One region of the Brevibacillus sp. FSL K6-2834 genome, then DNA from elsewhere that is predicted to be linked to it. Evidence: a T-box and tRNA genes for the amino acid it is inferred to sense, from the RefSeq annotation. Region 1 holds a T-box; the other holds one or more tRNA genes.
What was found. A T-box is a leader RNA that pairs with one kind of tRNA and senses whether it is charged. The one in region 1 lies ahead of serS (serine--tRNA ligase), so its partner is inferred to be a tRNA-Ser.

Region 2: it has a tRNA-Ser gene. The T-box ahead of serS (serine--tRNA ligase) is inferred to sense a tRNA for this amino acid. The anticodon was not compared.

The regions. Positions count from the first base shown of each region.
Region 1 covers NZ_CP151945.1:26,697-29,813, reverse strand. The annotation lists gene aceB (malate synthase A) at 1-74, opposite strand, end outside; gene NST96_RS00120 (hypothetical protein) at 137-292, opposite strand; gene serS (serine--tRNA ligase) at 523-1,803, opposite strand; T-box leader at 1,866-2,091, opposite strand; gene pdxT (pyridoxal 5'-phosphate synthase glutaminase subunit PdxT) at 2,207-2,785, opposite strand; gene pdxS (pyridoxal 5'-phosphate synthase lyase subunit PdxS) at 2,794-3,117, opposite strand, start outside.
Region 2 covers NZ_CP151945.1:2,171,904-2,175,020, forward strand. The annotation lists gene NST96_RS10715 (aldehyde dehydrogenase family protein) at 1-1,117, shown strand, start outside; tRNA gene NST96_RS10720 (tRNA-Ser) at 1,274-1,362, shown strand; gene NST96_RS10725 (DUF3817 domain-containing protein) at 1,465-1,773, opposite strand; gene NST96_RS10730 (acyl-CoA synthetase) at 2,341-3,117, shown strand, end outside.

The sequences.
Region 1 (3,117 bases):
TCGGCGTACTGCGGCGGCATTTCGCCTGTAATCAAAACATCTGCCGGGTACTGATTGGTTTGAATCGCAGTCAATATGATCTCCTCCTCTCCTTGTGCAGGAAACGTTATAATACAGGTAAATTAATCTTTGTGTATTATAGTACAGTAGGTTCAAAAAAAATGGCTTTAATCCAATAGCCCGCTTCCACTGCAATGACTGCAGGAGATACATCCGTCACCATGGCAGTGATGGCATGCTGACCCGTGATCATCGCGCCCGGCGCCGCCGCACTGGGGACAATTCTGCTCACCGTTTCCTTCACAACGATAACAATTCATCGTTAACTCCTCCCATCAACTGTATTAATACAATATTCGTAATGTTTGAAGTTATTATATAACAGTCATTTCTGTTGTGCAACACATTTTCTAAAAATTCCGCCACTCATTTAACTCTTTGTTTTTGCAGACAAAAAAGCAGCTTTCTGTATTAGAACAGAAAACTGCTTTTCTAGATAGCCAGAAATCATTTTGATCTGCATTATTTGGGAGCGATTTTCTCCAGACCACCCATATATGGACGAAGCACTTCCGGAATCAGGATGGTGCCGTCCTCCTGCTGATAGTTCTCCATCAGCGCGGCAACTGTCCGGCCAATCGCCAGTCCCGATCCATTCAATGTGTGCACGAACTCCGGCTTCGATTTGCTGTCGCGGCGGAAACGAATGTTGGCCCGACGCGCCTGGAAATCCTCAAAGTTGGAACAGGACGAGATCTCCCGGTACGTATTGTAGCTCGGAATCCACACTTCCAGGTCGTACTTTTTCGCCGCTGTAAACCCGAGGTCGCCGGTGCACATGCTCATGACACGGTAAGGCAGACCGAGCAGCTGCAGGATCTTCTCCGCATTTTTCACCAGCTTTTCCAGTTCCTCATAGGAATCTTCCGGCTTGACGAACTTCACCATCTCGACCTTGTTGAATTGATGCTGGCGAATCAGTCCGCGCGTATCGCGGCCTGCCGATCCCGCTTCCGAACGGAAACAAGCGCTGTATGCCGCATAGTAGCGAGGCAGCTCTGCACCATCCATGATCTCGTCGCGGTGCATGTTGGTTACCGGCACCTCTGCTGTCGGGATCAGGAAGTAATCTGGTCCTTCCAGCTTAAATGCGTCTTCCTCGAATTTTGGCAATTGACCTGTTCCCGTCATGCTTGTCCGGTTCACGATATACGGCGGCAGAAGCTCTTCATAGCCGTGCTCCGTCGTATGCAGATCGAGCATAAAGTTCATCAGCGCGCGCTCCAGACGGGCACCCAGTCCTTTGTAGAAAACAAATCGGCTGCCGGTCACCTTTGCCGCTGTTTCGAAGTCGATGATGCCCAGTTCTTGACCAAGCTCCCAGTGCGGTTTGGGCTCAAAAGAAAACTTTCTTGGCTCGCCCCACGTCCAGGCAACGACGTTGTCATCCTCCGACGTGCCTACCGGAACGCTCTCATGAGGAAGGTTGGGCAAGCTCAGCAGAATTTGCTCAAGCTGTTCATCGAGCTGGCGCAGTTCTTCGTCCAGCACCTTGATTCGGTCGCTTACTTCCTTCATCTCTGCGATCAGATGGTCAGCGTTCTCTTTGTTGCGCTTCAATACCGCTACCTGTTCGGATACGGTATTTCGTTTGTTCTTCAAGCCTTCCGCTTCCTGGATCAACTGGCGGCGCTTTTCATCCACCTCGGCAAACTGATCCAGTGCAGAAATATCCTCATTGCGATCCGCCAAACGGCGTCTTACTCCGTCTAAATCGTTGCGCAACACTTTTACATCTAACATAGATACCCCTCCAACATCGTTGATTCTTCTTGCACGCAATGAAAAAACACCCGTCCCCTATGGTAAGGGACGAGTGTTGGTAACCCGCGTTGCCACCCTTGTTGATATATGCCTGCTTCCGTTTCCCGGCATATACCCGCTTGAATCCGCCGTAACGGGGCGGTGCCGGGCAAAGTTGATCCTTTGCCACTCAGAGATGGATTCCCTTGCAGACTGGGTCGGTTTTCACCTGCCACCGACTCTCTGGGCCAAGCGCTTGCAAAGTACTAGTCTCTTCATCGCGTTCCTTGTTTGTTATCTTCTATTGTTAACTGTACTACAGGTTCTATACCTGTGTAAAGATCGTGAAAAAAACCGGCACCATTATCGGTACCGGTTTTGGACATGCATCTTTTACGGACAATCAGCCGCGGTATTCCTTCACCATGTCGACGAAGTATTGATGCAGCCGTGCATCCTCCGTCAACTCCGGATGGAATGCTGCCGCCAAATAATGTCCTTGCCGAGCAGCCACGATCTTTTCTTCATACTTGGCAAGTACCTGACCGGCTTCGCCTACTTCCATGATATACGGCGCGCGGATGAAAACGGCTGGATAATCCGCCGCTACTCCTGCGACCGGAAGCTCGACCTCAAAGCTTTCCTTTTGGCGGCCAAAGGCATTGCGCTCCACCTTGATATCCATCAATCCGAGATGGCAGTCGTCTTGGCCGTTTATGCGTTTGGCGAGCAAAATCGCTCCCGCACATGTACCGAATATCGGTTTTCTTGCTTGGCCAAACTCGCGCAGCGCTTCGATAAAACCGTATTTATGCATCAGCTTGCTGATGGTCGTGCTCTCTCCGCCGGGAATGACCAATCCGTCCAGATCTTCAAGCTCGTCCACCTTTTTAACTGCAACTGCCGTCGCACCTGCTGCCTCCAGCATGCGGATATGCTCAGCGACAGCTCCCTGCAAGGAAAGAACGCCAATTTTCATGATCGGTCACCTTACCATCCGCGCTCTTGCATGCGGTCTGCTTCACGCAGCTTGGAGATTTCCAGACCCGGCATAGCTGTACCCAGTCCTTTGGAGACGCGGGCAATCAGTTCATAGTCAGTGTAGTGTGTGGTTGCTTCTACGATCGCGCGAGCAAATTTCTCCGGATTTTCCGATTTGAAAATACCGGAACCTACGAATACGCCATCAGCGCCGAGCTGCATCATCAGAGCCGCATCGGAAGGGGTCGCTACACCGCCTGCTGCGAAGTTGACCACTGGCAGCTTGCCGTTTTTGTGTACGTATTCCAGCAGATCGTAAGGAGCACCGAGGTT
Region 2 (3,117 bases), 2.1 Mb from region 1:
TACAATACAGACTTACAAATTCGCTGCGGAGGAAGCAAAAAGGATTCACGGCGAAACACTGCCGCTGGATGCCGCCATCGGAGGAGAAGGGCGCCTTGCATACACCGTGCGTGAGCCTTTGGGCGTGATTGGCGCGATCACTCCTTTCAATTTCCCGATGAATCTGGTCGCCCATAAAGTTGGTCCGGCATTGGCTGCAGGGAACACCGTCGTGCTCAAGCCGGCATCCCAGACGCCTCTCTCCGCATATTTTCTGGCGGAGGTTGCCGAGCAGGCCGGAGTGCCAGCGGGAGCACTAAATGTTGTGACCGGCAGCGGAGCAACAGTAGGCGATCTCCTCGTGACAGACCCGAGGGTGAAAGCACTGACCTTTACCGGCAGCCCGGCTGTCGGCATCGACATCCGCAATCGGGCCGGACTCAAGCGGGTTACGTTGGAGCTGGGCTCCAATTCTGCCGTCATCATCGATAAAGGGGTAAATCTCGACGAGGTCATCCCGCGCTGTATTTTTGGCGCATTTGCGTACTCCGGACAGGTATGCATCTCCGTACAGCGGATTTATGTGGTCAGGGATGAATACGAGACATTCGTGGAGCGCTTTGTGGCGGAGACCAAAAAGCTGGTCGGCGGCGACTCTCTGTCCGAGGAAGCAGACTACTCCGCGATGATTTCTCCGAAGGAAACGGATCGGGCCTTGGCCTGGATCGAGGAAGCCAGGGAGAGAGGCGCCAGGGTAGAATGCGGAGGAAAAGCAGATGGACGGGTGCTGCAGCCTACCGTATTGACAGGAGTTCCGGCAGACGCCAAACTGTCTTGCCAGGAGGTATTCGGACCGGTCGTCCTGATCAATCCGGTGGACTCTGTAGAGGAGGCGATTGAGTTCGTAAACGATTCTCGTTTCGGCCTTCAAGCCGGACTCTACACGCAAAACCTGTCACTCGCATTGAAAGCGGCAGATGAGCTGCATGTTGGCGGCGTCATGATTAACGATATCCCGACCTTCCGCGTCGACCATATGCCTTACGGCGGTGTCAAGGAAAGCGGCATGGGCCGGGAAGGAATCAAATACGCGATCGAAGAGCTAACGGAGTTAAAGCTGGTTGTCGTGAAGCGATAGGTTTCAGGAAGAGAAAGCTGCTGTCAAAGGCAATTGACAGCTGTTTTGAGGCCGGTACAGGAAACGAGCTTCCCCGTTTGGAGGAAGCTCGTTTTTGTAAAAAACGGTTGCTTTCAGTGGAATGAGTATGTTATAGTATAACTTGTTCAACCATGCGGAGGGATACCGAAGTGGTCATAACGGGGCGGTCTTGAAAACCGTTAGGCGGCAACGTCACGGGGGTTCGAATCCCTCTCCCTCCGCCATAAGAAAGCACTGCGAACAGGTCTTGCACCTGTTTTTTCTTTTTTTCAGATACCCCATCTATTCAAAAACGCTTGACGGGAGAAGGTCGTCAAGCGTTTCCTTTATGATCGCTTCATGGAAGCTTCTTCTTTTTTCAATTGTGCATCGAGAACAAAATTTCCAAACGGGATCAAAGACGCGACAAACGCGCCGAGCGCCCGCAGGATCGACCACCGGTTTGCGAAAAAGACATGGGCGAGTGCCAGCATGAACAATACGAAAAACACGCCATGCAAGGAACCGGCAATCGTCACAGCTTTTGGCATCTCCAGAAAATATTTCAGTGGCATGGCAATTCCAAGCAGGACGAGGTACGAAATTCCTTCGATGAGGCCGATAAAACGAAGACGGCCAAGGGGCGTTTTTAGCAAGGGGAACACCTCCAGTGAGTAAAGAACCAGTCTCCACTTATTCTATCGAGTTAAAGGGCATGTATCAATGGAACATAGGCAATTTTGAAATTTTTGCGATACATTTATGGCAAAAACCAAAACTTTCTTCCGTAGCCATCGACTTCATATCGCATGGTATGTACCCTTTGATATATTCTGTAGGTAAGCACTCAGACTAAACTTCTTGGGGGCTGCGGCGACTTACTAATGCAGATCGGGTCGCCGCATTTTTTTTGATTGGAGTAGGCAGGTTAACGGACCGGATTGAAACCATGCAAATATGGAAAGCGGGAGTTGTCGCGCTCGGGCAAAAAGAATTTGTCCAAGGTGCGGCTTGTTTCCGTTTACTAATATATCCCGGTTGAGTATATACTCGAATATATACTATACTATAGATACAACCTCATAACCTTGAGTTCTTCTCCCTGACTGATTTCGAGTCAGGGGTTTTTTACATTGCATGGATATATCGGGAAAGAATAATGATTCTATTTTTCTGAATATTCGTTGTATAATAGAGGCAGGAAAAATGACGGAGGGATGTCCATGAAAGAAATTCAGCGGGCGAGAAGGAATACGCTGGGAGATATTTTGCGCAGAAGCCGAGGCAGATTTCCGCAGAAGATTGCATTGCGCTTTGGGAACGAGGCGCTTACATACGAACAACTGGACATCCTGGCCAATCAGGCAGCGCATATGATTTTGGCGTCTGGACTGCAAAAGGGAGACAGGGCAGCTGTGCTCTCCCGCAATTCAATGGATTTTGTCATTCTCAACTTTGCCCTCGCCAGGGCGGGAGTGATTATGGTCCCGATCAATTACATGCTGAACGCTGACGACGTGGCCTTTATTCTGGGACATGCCGATGTGAAAGCGATCTTTGCCTCCCAGGAATTCCATCCAGTCGCCGACGAGGCGATTCGCCGATCAGGCTGTTCTCCGGTCCTGAGATGCTCGATCTCCGAAAAAACAGAGCAGGCAAATGACTGGGGCCATTTCCGTACGCAGCTCGCCCAATCGAGTACAGAGGAGCCGGAGCTGGAACTGGAGGATGACGATGTTGTGCATATTCTCTACACCAGCGGGACGGAATCCAGGCCAAAAGGAGTCATGCTGACGCATAAGAGTGTGCTGACAGAATACGTCAGTACGATTATCGACGGTGGAATGACCGAAGACGATGTCGCTATCCACGCTCTCCCGCTTTTCCATAGCGCCCAGCTGCATTGCTTCCTGGGGCCGTACGTCTACCTCGGTGCGAGCGGAATTATTTTGGAGCAGGCACAGCCTGCGCTCCTGCTGAAAACTGTCGAGGAGTACAAG